4 regions of the Pseudomonas sp. 1L-B-1-E-C1 genome follow, and region 3 is predicted to be linked to each of the others. Evidence: predicted binding sites of a transcription regulator. Region 3 holds the regulator's gene; each other region holds the start of a gene.
What was found. Region 3 encodes sigma-54, which starts transcription at its own class of promoters, with help from an activator protein. Its sites were predicted from a motif close to ANTGGCATNNANNTTGCTNT; they were not measured.
Positions count from the first base shown of each region.

Region 1: a site for sigma-54 is predicted at 2,285-2,304, ahead of AC0Z4S_RS20855 (flagellar hook-length control protein FliK). Genes of this name have one in related genera too.
Region 2: a site for sigma-54 is predicted at 1,639-1,658, ahead of AC0Z4S_RS25375 (circularly permuted type 2 ATP-grasp protein). Genes of this name have one in related genera too.
Region 4: a site for sigma-54 is predicted at 2,456-2,475, ahead of AC0Z4S_RS18025 (pilin). Genes of this name have one in related genera too.

Region 1 covers NZ_JBXAWN010000012.1:84,462-88,670, reverse strand. Annotated here, with positions in the region: gene fliM (flagellar motor switch protein FliM) at 1-28, opposite strand, end outside; gene fliL (flagellar basal body-associated protein FliL) at 38-541, opposite strand; gene AC0Z4S_RS20855 (flagellar hook-length control protein FliK) at 881-2,248, opposite strand; gene AC0Z4S_RS20850 (Hpt domain-containing protein) at 2,353-2,700, opposite strand; gene AC0Z4S_RS20845 (ATP-binding SpoIIE family protein phosphatase) at 2,731-4,209, opposite strand, start outside.
Region 2 covers NZ_JBXAWN010000018.1:61,584-65,792, reverse strand. Annotated here, with positions in the region: gene AC0Z4S_RS25380 (alpha-E domain-containing protein) at 1-183, opposite strand, end outside; gene AC0Z4S_RS25375 (circularly permuted type 2 ATP-grasp protein) at 196-1,605, opposite strand; gene AC0Z4S_RS25370 (ribonuclease E inhibitor RraB) at 2,139-2,486, opposite strand; gene AC0Z4S_RS25365 (hypothetical protein) at 2,695-2,928, opposite strand; gene speE (polyamine aminopropyltransferase) at 3,151-4,026, opposite strand.
Region 3 covers NZ_JBXAWN010000004.1:185,145-189,353, forward strand. Annotated here, with positions in the region: gene ptsN (PTS IIA-like nitrogen regulatory protein PtsN) at 1-367, opposite strand, end outside; gene hpf (ribosome hibernation-promoting factor, HPF/YfiA family) at 380-688, opposite strand; gene AC0Z4S_RS09110 (RNA polymerase factor sigma-54) at 762-2,252, opposite strand; gene lptB (LPS export ABC transporter ATP-binding protein) at 2,419-3,144, opposite strand; gene lptA (lipopolysaccharide transport periplasmic protein LptA) at 3,144-3,689, opposite strand; gene lptC (LPS export ABC transporter periplasmic protein LptC) at 3,676-4,209, opposite strand, start outside.
Region 4 covers NZ_JBXAWN010000010.1:38,382-42,590, forward strand. Annotated here, with positions in the region: gene AC0Z4S_RS18010 (DUF748 domain-containing protein) at 1-641, shown strand, start outside; gene AC0Z4S_RS18015 (DUF2845 domain-containing protein) at 638-937, shown strand; gene AC0Z4S_RS18020 (BON domain-containing protein) at 1,320-1,673, opposite strand; gene AC0Z4S_RS18025 (pilin) at 1,972-2,409, opposite strand; gene pilB (type IV-A pilus assembly ATPase PilB) at 2,636-4,209, shown strand, end outside.

The DNA of each region.
Region 1 (4,209 bases), on a different contig from region 3:
CCTGGGACAGCAGATCCTGCACGGCCATGTCGTGTTCCTACTGCAGTACGAAATTAGTGAAAAGCAACTGTTCGATGACCACTTTGCCCAGCTCTTTCTGCGCCACTTCCTGGACGCTGGCGGTGGCCTTCTGGCGCAACATCTCCTGGCCGACCGGGGTCGCCAGTGTGGCGAAATCCTGACCGGAGAAGAGCATCACCAGGTTGTTGCGGATAACCGGCATGTGCACTTTGAGCGCGTCCAGATCGGCCTGGTTACGCGCCAGCATGGTGATGCTCACCTGCATGTAGCGCTGACGGCCGTTCTGGTTATAGTTGGCAACGAAGGCCGGCGCCATCGGCTCGAAAATCGCCGCTTGCTTGCCGACCGGCGCAGCATCGGCGGCCTCGGCAGGCTTGCTCTGCGCGCCGTGCATGAAGAACCAGGTCGCCCCGACGGATGCACCAATGGCCACCAGCAACGCCAGCACGATCACGATGATCAGCTTGAGTTTGCCTTTGGTTGCGGGGTCTTTTACTGCTGCAGCTTCGCTCTTCGCCATGCCAATAATCCGTCACTAATCGGGGGTTTCACAGTCGCACGGCAAGGCAAGAGCAAGTGTTATGCCAGAAGTGTCGGAGGTCGCGCAGACAGCGACAAAGTCAAAAGCCACTCTCACCCCAGCCCTCTCCCGGAGGGAGAGGGGGCTGACCGAGGTGTCACGGATCAAACATCGACCTGAGAGACCGAGTCGATTGGGGGGTAGAGACTTGGATGAACAGCTCGCCGAACCAGCCAAGGATTCAGCGATGCTCGTTCAGGTCGGCGTAGTCCTTCAATATTCCCCAATTGGTCCCCTCTCCCTCTGGGAGAGGGCTAGGGTGAGGGGCTTTTGATTTGCTCAGGCGTAATAGTCGACCGCACTGCTGCCGATGACGCTGGTGGTCTGCGCCGCCACTTCAGCCACAGTGGCCGGGGCCAATTCTTCATCCGCCGAATCCAGATGCCCGCCCGTGGCGCTGGTGCGTCCGGTGTGGCCCTGCTGCGCCTGTTCCTGCCCCTGCTGACCCTGCCAGCCACGGTTCTGGTCGGAGACGTTGACGTCGACCTGGCCCATACCCTGCTGGTTGAACATGTCGCGCAGTCGATGCATCTGGCTGTCGAGTGCTTCACGCACGCTCGGGTGCGCGCTCATGAAGGTGACCTGGGTTTGCTGATCGGGAACCATGTTCACGCGGATATCCAGACGCCCAAGCTCAGCCGGCTGCAACTGAATGTCGGCGGCTTTCAGGTTGACGCTGGACAGGTACATGACGCGATTGACCACTTCTTCGGTCCAGCCGCTCTGGTGCATGGCGATCGGTTGATTCACCGGCAACGCATTGGCGGTTTTCGGCGTAGCGGCCTGGGTCAGTGCAGCGAGACGGTTGGCGAAATCATCGACGCGGGTATCGCTGGTGGCGGATTTTAGATCCTTCAGGCCATCATCGATCAGACCACTGAAGGCTTTTTCGCCGCCCTGACTGGTGCTGTCCTTGTCGGCCTGGACGTCGAGCATGCTGGCCATGCCGGCGGCAAAGTTCTGCGCAGCGGTCAATTCGCCGTCGGCCTGAGCCTGGGCGGGAGAGGCTTTCGGTTGTGCCTGACTGGCAGCGGAGATATGCCCGCCCTGCTCCATCGCCATGCGCACGGCCGGCAGCGAGTCGAGCGGGTCGGCAGAAGGATCAAAATCGCTGTCGGTAGCCGCCGGATCTTTGACCATGCCCGGCACAGCAGCCAATGCAGGTGTCTCAGTTTCCGGCTGGGCTGGCGTTGCGACTACCGGAGGTTGCACGACAGGCGCTGCCACCAATGGCTGGACGACTTGAACCAGCGCCGGATCCAGCGCAGGGTCTACAGGCGCAGCATCGGCCACCGGGCTTTGTACCGTTTCAGTGGCGTCATTGTCGGTGGCAGTCGCGTCGTCGCTCGCCGCCGCTTTATCCGCAGGCAAGGCTTTGCCGCTATCGGCAACCGCTGGCTCGGGCGCGGCAGACTGATCTTTGCCGACGTCTTTTTTACCGCTGTTGTCAGCGACCTTGTCGCGTGCCGGTTTGACTGAATTATCGGCGCCTACCGCAGGTTTGGCCGGCGCCTGATCGGCGAACACTTTTGCGAAGCTGGAAGCCTTGTCCCCGGCGTCTGCGGCCACTGCCGACGATTTGGCAGAGGCGGCTTGCGCCTTGGCCTGGGCGGCGGTCTGAAGAAGAATGTTGGGGGTCGCAGGCATGACACGGTCTCCGCTGCACTGGATCGTAGGTACAGTTGAGCAAGATAACTGCAAGTGCCGGGCCAGTTTGGCCGGACACTTGCAAAAAGCGCCGGACGGCAGCTTCAGTGGGTGTGGAGGTGATGCTTTTCGTTTTCGTACACCGGACGCACGTTGGCGAATTCGGAACGGATATCGGCGACCAGTTGAGCGAGTGCTTCCGGACTTTTGTCCTTGGCGTTCGATTCCAGGTCCTGGCACAACGCAGCCAGCCGAATGGCGCCCATGTTGCTGGCGCTGCCCTTGAAACTGTGGGCGACATCAGACAACGCTTTGGCACTGATGCCGTCTCGCAACTCGTCCAGGCGGCTTTCCGAGTCTGCCAGAAAAGTCTCCAGCAATTCGGTGTAGCCCTCCTCCATCACCTCGCGCAAAGTGTCGAGGACGTCGCGATCTACATGTGGGTCAGTCACTTGCTCACTCCTTGATCAAGAATGGGCGGATTATGCCTCAATCTCCCAGAAAAACTCCACGCTGGCACTACGACCTTGGTCCGACCAGCTGGCGTTGCGCCCCAATTGCCGGACCAGGCTGATGCCGCGTCCCGACAAGCGGACATTATCCAAGGGCCGCTCCATGACCCGCGCTACATCAAATCCGTCGCCACTGTCCTCGACCCTGATGACCAGACGCCCACCTTCGCCCTGCGGTTGCACCTGCAGATGCACGCGCACATAACCATCCTGCAACGCTCCCAGGCGCGCCGCGCGCATTTCGTAGTAACGGGCAAAGCCAGCGGCATCGCGCTTGAGACTGGAATCCAGTCCCAGCACGCCATGCTCCAGCGCATTGGAATACAACTCGGCAAGTACGCTGTACAGCGCACCGCTTTGCGCGCGCAGGCCGTGGACCTCGAGCAACAATTGCAAGAGAAACGGCAAAGGATTGAACCGTCTGAGCGTGGCACCGCGAAACTCAAAACTGGCCGACCAGTCCAGCGGGCTCGACTGGCCGCTGTCGGAATATATCGGCGCGGCGCCGTGGGTCGGTGCCGACTCAAGCAGACTGACCTCGACCATGCTCACGTCATCACGGGCCTGCCCGCGAAAATCGCGCAAGGCCTGCTCGATATCCTCGAACAACCGATCCGGCTCGCGGTTCGCCGCAAAGACTTGCTGCAAGCGCTCGACGCCGAACAACTGGTCGTTGGCGTCGCAGGTATCGATCACTCCGTCCGACAGCAGAAACACCCGATCATCAACGGCCATCGGATACACATCCGTACGGTCGTCGAAGGCCTGTGCACTGAGAATCCCCAGCGGCAAGTGCCGCGCTGGCAACGGCACGCGTTCGCCGCTGGCCAGGCGGTGCAAGTAACCGTCGGGCATGCCGCCGTTCCACACCTCCACCGAGCGGCTTTGGAAACTCAGACAGAGCAACGTCGCGCAGCAGAACATGTCCACCGGCAGGATGCGCTTGAGCTTGGCGTTCATCTCGCGCAGGGTTTCCGCCAGGCCGTAGCCCTTGGCGGTCATGCCGTAGAACACTTCGGCCAGCGGCATCGCCCCGACTGCCGCCGGCAAGCCATGCCCGGTGAAATCGCCAAGCATGACGTGCATGTCACCGGCCGGCGTGTACGCCGCGAGCAACAGATCGCCATTGAACAGTGCGTAGGGCGATTGCAGGTAACGGATATTCGGTGCACTCAGACAGCCGGAATGCGCAACCTTGTCGAACACCGCTTTGGCTACGCGCTGTTCGTTGAGCAGATAGTCGTGATGTTTCGCGATCAGATCGCGCTGTTGCAGGACGGTCGCCTGCAAACGGCGCAAGCGGTCCATCGCCTTGATTTTGGCGGCGAGGATCACCTGGTTGTAAGGCTTCGCCAGAAAATCGTCGCCGCCGGCCTCCAGACAACGGGCCAGCGCTTCGCTTTCGGTCAGCGAGGTCAGAAAAATGATGGGCACCAGCGATTCACCAGC
Region 2 (4,209 bases), on a different contig from region 3:
ATGGTAATCATCGAGAGTGCCGGTAATCAGCAACGGCATGGCGAGTTCGTGCAGACCATCGCCGCGACCGTCCTGCGGCATCAGCGACAGCGAATAACTGATGTCGAGCATTCGCGCGAGGTTCTCCGCACGCTCAAGGTAACGCGACATCCAGTACAGATCCGAGGCAGTTCTACTTAACATGGCAAGCTTCCTTCAATCCTCGACTACCCAGGTGTCCTTGGTGCCGCCGCCCTGGGAGGAATTCACCACCAGGGAGCCTTCACGCAACGCGACACGGGTCAAACCACCGGGCACGACCCGGGTTTCGCGGCCGGACAGCACGAACGGACGCAGGTCGATATGGCGCGGCGCGATGCCGTTTTCGACAAAGGTCGGGCACGTCGACAGCGACAGCGTCGGCTGCGCGATGTAGGCATGGGGCTTGGCTTTGATGCGCTCGCGAAAGGCATCGATTTCCGCGGTCGTCGCGGCCGGCCCGACCAGCATCCCGTAACCGCCGGAGCCTTGGGTTTCCTTGACTACAAGTTGCGCAAGATTGGCCAGCACATGGGACAGCTCGGACGGGTTGCGGCATTGCCAGGTCGGCACGTTCTTCAGAATCGGCTCTTCGTCGAGGTAGAAACGGATCATGTCGGTGACAAACGGATACACCGATTTATCGTCTGCGACCCCGGTGCCGATAGCATTGGCCAGCACCACATTGCCGGAGCGATAGGACGACAGCAGCCCCGGCACGCCGAGCATCGAGTCAGGATTGAACGCCAGCGGGTCGAGAAAGGCATCGTCGAGGCGGCGATAGATCACGTCGACCGCTTTCGGGCCGTCGGTGGTGCGCATGAATACCTTGTCGTCACGCACGAACAGATCCGCGCCCTCCACCAGTTCAACGCCCATCTCCCGCGCCAGAAAGGCATGTTCGAAGAACGCACTGTTGAAGCGTCCCGGCGTCAGCACCACCACGCTGGGGTTGTCGATCGGGCTGGAGCTTTTCAGGGTGTCGAGCAACAGATTGGGATAGTGATCGATCGGGGCGATGCGCTGGGCGGCGAACAGTTCGGGGAACAGGCGCATCATCATCTTGCGGTCTTCGAGCATGTAGCTGACGCCGCTGGGGGTGCGCAGGTTGTCTTCGAGGACGTAATAAGTGCCATCGCCATCGCGGACCAGATCGACGCCGGAGATGTGCGAATAGATGTCGCGGTGCAGATCCAGGCCTTGCATCGCCAACTGGTATTGCTCGTTGGCCAGCACCTGTTCGGCGGGAATGATCCCGGCCTTGATGATGCGCTGCTCGTGGTAGAGGTCGGCGAGGAACATGTTCAACGCCTTGACCCGCTGGATGCAGCCGCGCTCGACAATCCGCCATTCACTGGCGGGGATGCTGCGTGGAATGGTATCGAACGGAATCAGGCGTTCGGTGCCTTGCTCGTCGCCATAGAGCGTGAAGGTGATACCGGCACGGTGGAACAGCAGATCGGCCTCGCGGCGGCGTTGCGCAAGTAACTCGTCAGGCGTCTCGGCCAGCCAGCGGGCAAATTCCCGGTAATGCGGGCGGACCAGGCCGCCGCCGTCGTACATCTCGTCAAAAAAGGTGCGGATCATGCCGTACTCCTTGTCACTCCGGACATACAGGCCTTCGCAAGGCCCGTGCCATCGGCATAAACGCTTTGAATTCAATCGGTTGTGGATTCACGCCGAAGGCTGCGCACCATTCCTGTGCGGCAAATGCCCCGGCCCGATTGCCCCCGCTTCATTGCGACGCACTGCATCGCCTATCACCAGCATAGTCAGAGTTGATTTCACTGCCCGGCAGTGGCTGCGGATAATCCGCGCATTCGCTGCAAAACTTCATCGACGCGGCGCCGCGAAGTAGCCAGCTCAATTGATCCGGACTGCCTCAGCGGCCCCGTCCCGCCAAGACTTCACTGCATACCCGTCTTCCCTTTTAGCCACCCTCTCCGGTGGCTTTTTTTTGTTTTTTTGAAATATTTTGAATGCAAAAGCACAAGATCGCAGCCTTCGGCAGCTCCTGCACGATCACCTGTAGGAGCTGCCGAAGGCTGCGATCTTTTGATCTTTAAAACGACAACGGCCGACCCGAAGGTCAGCCGTTGCCCGCCAAACAATGCGCATTATCAATTCAACCGGTAACGATTGCGCACCTCCTGCTTCACGCCCCAACCCTCGATAATGCCGCCCAGCGGCTCGACCACGGCGGAAAAACCCTGCTCGAAATCACCAATGTCGTCATAGGTTGCGTACATCACTTTGCTCAATTCCAGCGACCAGGCGCCGTCGTCGCGCGCACTGACCTGGGCATTGATGGACTCACCGCGAAATTTGCCTGCTGCCCTGCGCGCCCGCTCCTCGTCCGGGAAAATCGCGTAGAACTCGATGGGATGGAACCGGGAAAAATCGAAACCGCCTTCTTTCATGCGGCGCAGAACGTTGCTGCTGATGTCTTCTTGATAGGCTGTGCTCATGAATCGTCCCCCTCGATTGATGGATAGACTTTCCGTATTCCCGCCCCGGGCCTTTGGCCTAAGTACTACGGCAACGTGGTTGCGCGCGGGAAACAAGCATGTAGCTGACAAGACCAGACCTTAGCGATCCATTCGCTGATCTCGGTTGCAGAGTAGCCCCAAGAGAGCGCCGCTGCCAAGGCCTGGTTTACGAGATGACAGGAAGTGTTCAGACAGGTGTGATGCTGCGGATTTCGATGCCGTTCTGGGTCTTGAGGTTTTTCACCCCGGCATCGGCGGTGCGCCCTTCCAGATCATTCAGATCCAGCTGGGCGGCGACCGGAAGAAGCCGCTCCTTGATCAGCCGTGCGGCTTCATCATCGGACGGGCATTCCTCACGTTCGAAGATCTCATCAACGATTTCACCATGATCATCCACGAAAGTGACTTTCCACTTTTGCATCAGTGCCTCCTCGATCAACCCGTAAGTGGGCTTACCTCTATCTCGACTTTTTTCCGCGAGAGTTGGTTCAAAAGGATTACAGCACTTAGTCAGGAAAAACGGATGAGCATTGTGGGAGCGAGCCTGCTCGCGAAGGCGGCGTGCCAGTCGACATTGAGTTGGCTGACACTGCGCTTTCGCGAGCAGGCTCGCTCCCACAGGGAGGTTTTTTGCGGGGAAGGATCAGTCGTTGCTCGGCTTGTTCACCGCTTGCAGCACGTATTGCGGCAGAGCGAACGCGCCGATGTGGATTTCCGGGTTGTAGTAGCGGGTAACGATGCCGCTGCCGATGAAGCGCTGTTGCAGGGTTTCACGGCTGAGCTTGCGGTAGGCCGGGTTGGTCGAGCCCCAGGCGAAGGTCATCGAGCCGCCGATGTAAGTCGGCACAGCGGCCTGGTAGAAATGCCAGTCCGGGAACAGGCTGCGCAGGCGGCCAGCGGTGGTTTTGACTTCGTCGATCTGCATGAACGGCGTGCCGTTCTGGGTGACGAGGATGCCGCCTTCATTCAGGCAACGGTGGCACGCCTGGTAGAAGTTCTCCGAGAACAGCACTTCGCCCGGGCCGATCGGATCGGTGGAGTCAGAGATGATCACGTCGAATTTTTCAGTGGTGGTGGCGACGAAACGCATGCCGTCGTCGATCACCAGGTTCAGGCGCGGGTCGTCGTAGGCACCGGCGGAATGGTTCGGCAGGAACTCCTTGCACATGTCGACCACGGTGCCGTCGATTTCGACCATGGTGATGTGCTCGACGCCGGCGTGTTTGGTCACTTCGCGCAGCATGCCGCCGTCACCGCCGCCAATGATCAGCACGCGCTTGGCAGTGCCGTGGGCAAGAATCGGCACGTGGGTCAGCATCTCGTGGTAGATGAATTCATCGGCTTCGGTGGTCTGGATCACGCCGTCCAGCGCCATCACCCGGCCCATGCGCGGGTTCTGGAAGATCACCAGATGCTGGTGCTCGGTGCGCACTTCGTGCAGCAGTTTTTCCATGCGAAAACGCTGGCCGTAGCCTTCGTAGAGGGTTTCCAGATACTCGCTGGTCTTGGTGACGGTCATGGTCAAGTGCTCCGATAAATGCGCGGGCGCCATCGTGGGGACGATTGCCCGGGAAAGGCGCGCATTCTACGTTGCCGAAGATGACAGGTCGAACCTCTGCTTGTTTTTTACCCGCGCAAACCACTGTGGGAGCCGAGCTTGCTCGCGAAGGCGGAGTATCAATTGCCGATGATGGCGACTGAC
Region 3 (4,209 bases):
TGGCGATCTGGCGCAGCAATTCCAGATGCGCATCGGTCGCGGCTTCCGGGACCAGCAGCACAAACAACAGGTCTACCGGGGCGCCGTCGATGGCGTCGAAATCAATCGCAGCTTCGAGGTGCAGCAGGGCACTGACTGGCGCCGTGCAGCCCTTGAGGCGGCAGTGGGGAATGGCGATGCCGTTGCCAAAACCGGTGGAACCGAGTTTTTCACGGGCGATCAGCGCCTCGAAGACATCCTGCATCGCCAGATCCGGCACTTCGCGGTGGATCAGGTTGGCAATCTGTTCGAGGGCTTTTTTCTTGCTGCCGCCCGGCGCGTTCACCTGGGAACGGCCGGGGGTCAGGATGGTTTCAAGTCGGATCATGGGATAGGGGTGTTAACGACCGGTCGCGCCCTGGAGGAGGCTCTGGGTCTTTTCCTTATGCTTTTTGAGTTGGCGATCCAGCTTGTCGGTGAGTGAGTCGATCGCAGCGTACATGTCGGTATCTTCTGCGTTGGCGACCACTTCGCTGCCGGGGATATGCAAGGTGGCTTCGATCTTCTGCTTCAGCTTTTCGACGCACATCGTGACTTGCACGTTGGTGATCTTGTCGAAATGTCGCTCCAGTCGTTGGAGTTTTTCCTCGATGTAGGAACGCAGAGGTTGGGTCACTTCCAGTTGGTGTCCACTGATGTTGACTTGCATACAGCTTCTCCTTCGTTGCCAGTGCATAAAGCGGCAGGCCGAAAAGCCTGCCACTGGAACGCTGTAACGTGGCTTACATCAACCGCTTGCGTTCGCTCGAAGGCGCGATTCCGAGGGATTCGCGGTACTTGGCGACGGTGCGGCGAGCCACCTGAATGCCTTGTGCCTCCAGTAAACCAGCGATCTTGCTGTCACTCAACGGCTTTTTCTGATTTTCCGCCGCGACCAGTTTCTTGATGATCGCGCGAATCGCCGTGGACGAGCATTCGCCGCCTTCGGAGGTGCTGACGTGGCTGGAGAAAAAGTATTTCAGCTCATAAATACCGCGCGGGGTATGCATGAATTTTTGCGTGGTCACTCGGGAAATCGTCGATTCGTGCATGCCGACCGCCTCAGCGATGTCATGCAGTACCAGCGGTTTCATCGCTTCGTCGCCGTATTCCAGGAATCCGCGCTGATGTTCGACGATCTGCGTGGCCACTTTCATCAGGGTTTCGTTGCGGCTCTGCAGGCTCTTGATGAACCAGCGGGCTTCCTGCAATTGATTACGCATGAAGGTATTGTCGGCGCTGGTGTCGGCACGCTTCACAAAACCGGCGTACTGGGCGTTGACACGCAGGCGTGGCACCGATTCCTGGTTCAGCTCGACCAGCCAGCGCTCGTTGTCCTTGCGCACGATCACGTCAGGAATGACGTATTCGGCTTCGGTCGACTCGATCTGCGAGCCCGGACGCGGATTGAGGCTCTGCACCAGTTCGATGACCTGGCGCAGTTCGTCTTCCTTGAGCTTCATGCGCCGCATCAACTGGCTATAATCGCGGCTGCCGAGCAGGTCGATGTAATCGGCGACCAGACGCTTGGCCTCGGACAGCCACGGCGTCTTGGCTGGCAATTGGCGCAGTTGCAGGAGCAGGCATTCGCTGAGGTTGCGTGCGCCGATCCCGGCGGGTTCGAATTGCTGGATGCGATGCAGGACGGCTTCGATCTCATCGAGCTCGATATCCAGTTCCGGATCGAATGCTTCAAGAATTTCTTCGAGTGTCTCGTCCAGATAACCCTGATTGTTGATGCAGTCGATCAGGGTGACGGCGATCAGGCGATCGGTGTCGGACATCGGCGCCAGGTTCAGTTGCCAGAGCAGATGGCTCTGCAGGCTCTCCCCGGCGGAGGTGCGGGTGGTGAAATCCCACTCGTCGTCATCGCTGCTGGGCAGGCTGCTGGCGCTGGTCTGGTAGACGTCTTCCCAGGCGGTATCCACCGGCAGTTCATTGGGGATGCGCTCGTTCCATTCGCCATCCTCGAGGTTGTCCACCGTCGGGGCGGTTTCCTGATAGGAGGGTTCCTGGATTTCGGCGGGCTTCTGTTCGGCGTTGTCGGCCAAGGGATCGGCGTTGTCGAAGTCGTCGCCTTCTTCCTGGCGTTCGAGCATCGGATTGGATTCCAGAGCCTCCTGAATCTCCTGTTGCAGGTCCAGGGTCGACAATTGGAGCAGACGGATGGCCTGTTGCAGCTGCGGTGTCATCGTCAGCTGCTGGCCCATTCTCAAGACTAGCGATGGTTTCATGGCAGGGGCTTAACACCTTATTCGCCGGCGCTTTGCGCCATCCACTACAGGGCGCCGAAGCGCCAAACTTAAGCAAATTATATGCCTGAAACTGAAGTGTTTGCCTAGAGCGCTGTAACAATTAAAGCGGATAAATGCGCCTTGAATCGATACAGCGCTGTCGCGCTTACAGGCGGAACTCGTGACCCAGATACACTTCCTTGACCAGATCGTTGGCCAGGATGGTCTCGGCATCGCCCTCGGCGATCAGTTGACCGTCGTTGACGATGTAAGCGGTTTCGCAGATATCCAGCGTCTCGCGGACGTTGTGGTCGGTGATCAGCACACCGATGCCCTTGGCCTTGAGGTGGTGGATGATCTGCTTGATGTCGCCGACCGAGATCGGGTCGACACCGGCGAACGGTTCGTCGAGCAGGATGAATTTCGGCGCAGTGGCCAGAGCGCGAGCGATTTCCACCCGGCGGCGTTCACCACCGGACAAGCTCATGCCGAGGTTGTCGCGGATGTGGCTGATGTGGAATTCCTGCAGCAGGCTTTCCAGCTCCTTGCGACGGCCGGCCTTGTCGAGTTCCGGGCGAGTCTCGAGGATCGCCATGATGTTGTCGGCGACCGACAGCTTGCGGAAGATCGACGCTTCTTGCGGCAGATAGCCGATACCGGCTTTGGCGCGGCCGTGCATCGGCTGGTGGCTGACGTCCAGATCGTCGATCAGCACCCGGCCCTGATCGGCCTGCACCAGGCCGACGATCATGTAGAAACAGGTCGTCTTGCCGGCGCCGTTCGGGCCGAGCAGGCCGACGATCTGACCGCTGTCGATCGACAGGCTGACATCACGCACGACCTGGCGGCTTTTATAGGCCTTGGCCAGGTGCTGAGCTTTCAGAGTTGCCATTACTGGGATTTCTCTTGGGTTTTCTTCTTCGGCTGGATCACCATGTCGATGCGCGGACGCGATTCGGTGACTTTGCTGCCGGTAGCGCGACCGGCGCTGGCCAGTTTCTTCACGGTGTCGTAGACGATTTTCTCGCCCTGGGTGGTGTTGTTGTCTTTATCGACAACCTTGGCCTTGTCGATCAGTACGACGCGATTTTGCGCGGCGAGGTACTGAATCGTCACGCCCCAGCCCTGAACTGGCTTGGTGTCGCCGGCAGTCTGCAGTTGTTCGAAGTAGGCGAGGTTGCCGACCGACGTCACAACGTCGATATCACCGGTCGAGGTGCGGGTGATGGTCACGGTGTTGCCTTTGACGATCATCGAGCCCTGAGTGATGATCACGTCACCTTTATAGGTAGCTACGCCGTTCTTGTCGTCCAGCTGGGCGTCGTCGGCCTGAATGCGGATTGGCTGCTCTTGATCGTTCGGCAGGGACCAGGCGCTCGCGCTTCCCAGTGCTGCGCCCAGACTGAGCAAAATAGGGAGGGTTTTAACGAGCCTCATACTGTCCTCTTACGTTCGATTGCAGGTGTATCCTGCTGTCCTTCAGGTACGCTTTCATTCCGACGCCAGTCGACACGCCGCCAGCGCCCTCGATTCTAACGGGTTGCGCAGTCTGCGCATATTCCTGCTGCGGGAACACGGTCATGCGGGTGCTGGTGATCAGGGTGCCGCGATTTTTCTCATCGGTGCGCTGTACGCGGACCGAGTCGATCAATTCCACCTCGGTACCGCCCGAGTTCACTTCGCCGCGCTCGCTGGTCACGTGCCACGGGAAGTCGGTGCCGCGAAACATGTTCAAATCAGGCTTGGTCACCAGAGTGACATCGGTGGCCTTGACGTGCTCGGCCTTGTCGGAGGTCATCTCGTACTGCACCTTGCCGTCGGGCAGGTACTGAATGGTGTGCGTGTTGGTCGCGTACCAGTCGATAGGGTTCTCGGCAGTCGAGACCGGCGGCTTGTCGAGGAAGCGTTCCGGGCTGATGTTCCAGTAGCCGACCGCGGCGAAAATCGCCGCGATGCA
Region 4 (4,209 bases), on a different contig from region 3:
GCAACCTCATCGTCAAAGCCGCCGCCGCACCGTTCAAGATGATCGGCGGGCTGGTCAGTGGCGGCAGCTCCGAAGACCTCGGCACGGTGTCCTTCCCGCCGGGCTCCAGCGACTTGAGCAAAGACGCCGAAGCGGCGCTGGTGAAACTGTCGCAAGCGCTCAAGGAGCGTCCGGCGCTGCGCCTGGAAATCGAAGGCACTGCGGCGAAGAGCAGCGACGGGCCGTTGCTCGCCGAGCAGCGTCTGGAACGCGAATACCAGTACAACTACTACAAGATGCTCCAGCGCCGTGGCGATAAAGTCCCGGCCCAGGCCTCGCTGCTGCAAGTACCCGAAAGCGAGAAAGGCGCGCTGCTCGAAGGCATCTACCGCACCCGCCTGAAAACCCAGCCACCGGCAGAATGGAAAGATCTGGGCAAGGAAGAACGCACGGCAAAAATGCGCCAGGGCGTGATTGCGTTCTGGAGTGGCAGCGACGTGCTGTTGCGGCAGTTGGGCCAGGATCGCGCCAGCACCATCAAGGATTACCTGGTCGACAAGGGCAAGCTCGAGGATGACCGGGTGTACTTCATCGACGCCAACCTCGGCGAGGCCGAAAGCGATGGCCGCGTGGTGACGCAAATGCATTTGGACGCGGAATGAACATGCGTAACTGGCTGGCCGTGCTCGCACTGATGTGTGTTGCTGGCCACGCATCGGCTTCGGACACTTTGCGCTGCGGCAGCCAATTGATCAGCCTGGGCGACCGCGCCAGCGAAGTGCTGCAAAAATGTGGTGACCCGGTCAGTCGCGATGTGCTCGGCTACAAGCGCAGCGCCAACCGCCGCGAAGAGTTTCAGGTCGAGGAATGGACCTACGGGCCAAACAACGGCATGTACCAGTACCTGCGCTTCGAAGGCAATCGCCTGCGGCAGATCACCAGCAAACGCGGTAACTGAACCGAACGAAATCCGCCCTGTGGGAGCGAGCCTGCTCGCGAATACGGTTTGTCTGCGACGAATCTGTCGGCTGACACTACGCATTCGCGAGCAGGCTCGCTCCCACATTGATCTTCGGTCGATGCCACTGGCAGCGCGGTAACTGAGAAGAGCAAAAGATCGCGGCCTTCGGCAGCTCCTACATTTGGAATGCATTTCCCTGTAGGAGCTGCCGAAGGCTGCGATCTTTTGCTTCTTCAAAATAGAACAGGCCCCGACACAAGTGCCGGGGCCTGTAATGGTCACATCCGTGTGACCGTTCGCATGAACTCTAAAGTTGCGGCAGACGTATTGCTCGGCCCGTCTGTCGCGTCTTCTCCCGGTTCAGGCGAGAAGTCTTGCCTTACTCGGCTTTCAGGCCAGCAGCAGATACGTCTTTAACGCCTTTGATTTTCTTGGCAATGTTCACTGCGGTGGTTTTTTGAGCCGCAGTCACAGGCTGGGTCGACGACAGCGATACAACACCTTGGTTGGTTTCAACTTTGATGTCGGTGCCTGGAATGCCCTTTTCGGTAACCAGGTCAGCTTTGACCTTGGTGGTGATCCAGGTGTCGCTGGTATCTTGTTTCATTTCGGTAACTTCACCGGCAGCCAGAACCATTGGCGCTTGGGTAGCCTGAGCGGTCTGGGCGAAAGCGCCACCAGCCATGGTCAGGGTCAGAGCGGTAGCAGCGGCAGTGATAGCGAACTTCTTCATACGAGTAACTCCTGTTTTTACTGGAAGTCTGCTGTAACGCTTGTCAGCAGGGTTACCGGAGATAGTGCGAACGCTGTGCCAACTTTTTCGACCGTATAAAATCCTTTAAAAACAAACAGTTATGAAAAACGCTGATTTTCATTTTCATGCAAAATGCATGACTCACTTCAATTGCGCATGCAAGTTGCGGTTTTTCGGAAAGTTCATAAGCTGCTGAAATTATTGGAGCTTTTGTGAAGCGGTCGCGATACGAAAATGCCCCGCGGTGCGGGGCATTTCTCGTTTGCTCGACTCAGAATTACGTACCGCTTGCCGTGCAACCACGAGGCGAGTAATCGGCGTTGACGGTCGTAGCGCAAGTCCAGAGACCGGAAGTATTACCCGTAGAGGCGCCCGAGCGCGTGAGTGTAATTGTCTTGTTCAGCACCGGTCCCGGGGCGTTGAGCAAGGTGCAAGTGATTGTGCCTGCGCCTGTCGCCGCCGTGCCCGTAACTGCCAACGTGCAATTGGAAGTAGCCGTAGTACCGCCCGCCACGTTGGTGATATCCGGGGCGGTCCCCTGATTGATCGTGTCTTCAAACGGCACTTTCAATGCCGTGATCTCCGCCAGCCCCGCCGTCACCTTCGACCGCGCCTGATATTTCGAATACTGCGGCAGGGCAATCGTCGCCAGAATGCCGATGATCGCCACAACGATCAGCAGCTCGATCAATGTGAAACCTTGTTGTTTTTTCATAGACACGCTCCATGCATGAGTCGAAATCTCATGATCTGAACAAGACCCAGCACAGCCCATGCCAACGCCTTTGCGGCCCCGCCCGTTGGGACCGCGGGTTTCAGGACGCCGTTTCCTACAACCCGCAACCGCACTATCTGACACTTTTTGTCACCTGCACCGGCCGTGTTTGGCGCTGTCACTTGACTAGGCTATAAGTCATGAACGGCAAGCGTGCGGAATCCCCATGAATGACATCGCTCTGAGCGGCCTGGCCAAGCAATTGGTGCAGGCCGAACTGCTCACGGAAACAAGCGCCCGGCAATCCTGGGCGCAGGCCCAGCGCAATCGCGTGTCGCTGGTCAACTACCTGGTGCACAACAAACTGGTCAACAGCCGGCAGATCGCCGAGATCGCTTCGGAACATTTCGGCATGGCCCTGCTCGACCTCAATTGCCTCGACAAAGAGGTCCAGCCCAAAGGCTTGGTCAGTGAAAAACTGATTCGTCAGCATTGCGCCCTGCCCTTGTGGCGGCGCGGCAACAAACTGTTCGTGGGCCTTTCCGACCCGAGCAATCAGCAAGCAATCAGCGACATCCAGTTCAGCACCGGCCTGAGCACCGAAGCGATTCTGGTCGAGGACGACAAGCTCAGCGACGCCATCGACAAGTTCTTCGACAGCCACACCTCGGGCCTGGAAGAAATGGCCGACGTCGATCTCGACGGCCTCGACGTCGAGTCCATCGATGACAACAAGCAGGACGCGATCGGCGGCCTCGATGCCGACGACGCCCCGGTCGTGCGCTTTGTGCACAAGATGCTGCTGGATGCGATCAAGAGCGGCTCTTCCGACCTGCACTTCGAGCCCTACGAGAAAAACTACCGGGTACGCATGCGCACTGACGGCATGCTGCGCGAGGTGGCCAAGCCGCCGATCCAGTTGGCCGGGCGCATCGCCGCACGCTTGAAAGTGATGGCCAGTCTGGATATTTCCGAACGGCGTAAACCCCAGGACGGGCGGATCAAGATGCGCCTGTCGAAAAGCAAATCCATCGATTTCCGCGTCAACACCCTGCCGACCCTGTGGGGCGAAAAAGTGGTGATCCGGATTCTCGACCCCTCCAGTGCGCAAATGGGCATCGACGCGCTGGGTTACGAGCCCGAGCAAAAAGCTTTGTACCTCGCGGCGCTCAAACAGCCGCAAGGGATGATTCTGGTTACCGGCCCCACCGGCTCCGGTAAAACCGTGTCGCTGTACACCGGGCTGAACATCCTCAACACCGTTGATATCAATATTTCCACTGCCGAAGACCCGGTGGAAATCAACATGGAAGGCATCAACCAGGTCAACGTCAATCCCCGTCAAGGGCTGGACTTTGCCCAGGCGCTGCGCTCGTTTCTGCGCCAGGATCCGGACGTGATCATGGTAGGCGAGATCCGCGATCTGGAAACCGCCGAGATCGCGATCAAAGCCGCGCAGACCGGCCACCTGGTGCTGTCGACCCTGCACACCAACAGCGCCGCGGAAACCCTCACGCGCCTGCACAACATGGGCATTCCCGGTTTCAACATTGCTACCTCGGTCAGCCTGATCATCGCCCAGCGCCTGGCGCGCAAGTTGTGCGCGCACTGCAAGCGGCCGCTGGAGATTCCACATGAAACCTTGCTCAAGGAAGGCTTCCCCGAGGAACGCATCGGTCATTTCACGATCTACGAGCCGGTCGGTTGCGATCACTGCAACGGCGGTTACAAAGGACGCGTGGGAATTTATGAAGTGGTAAAAAACACACCGGACCTGCAACGGCTGATCATGGCCGAGGG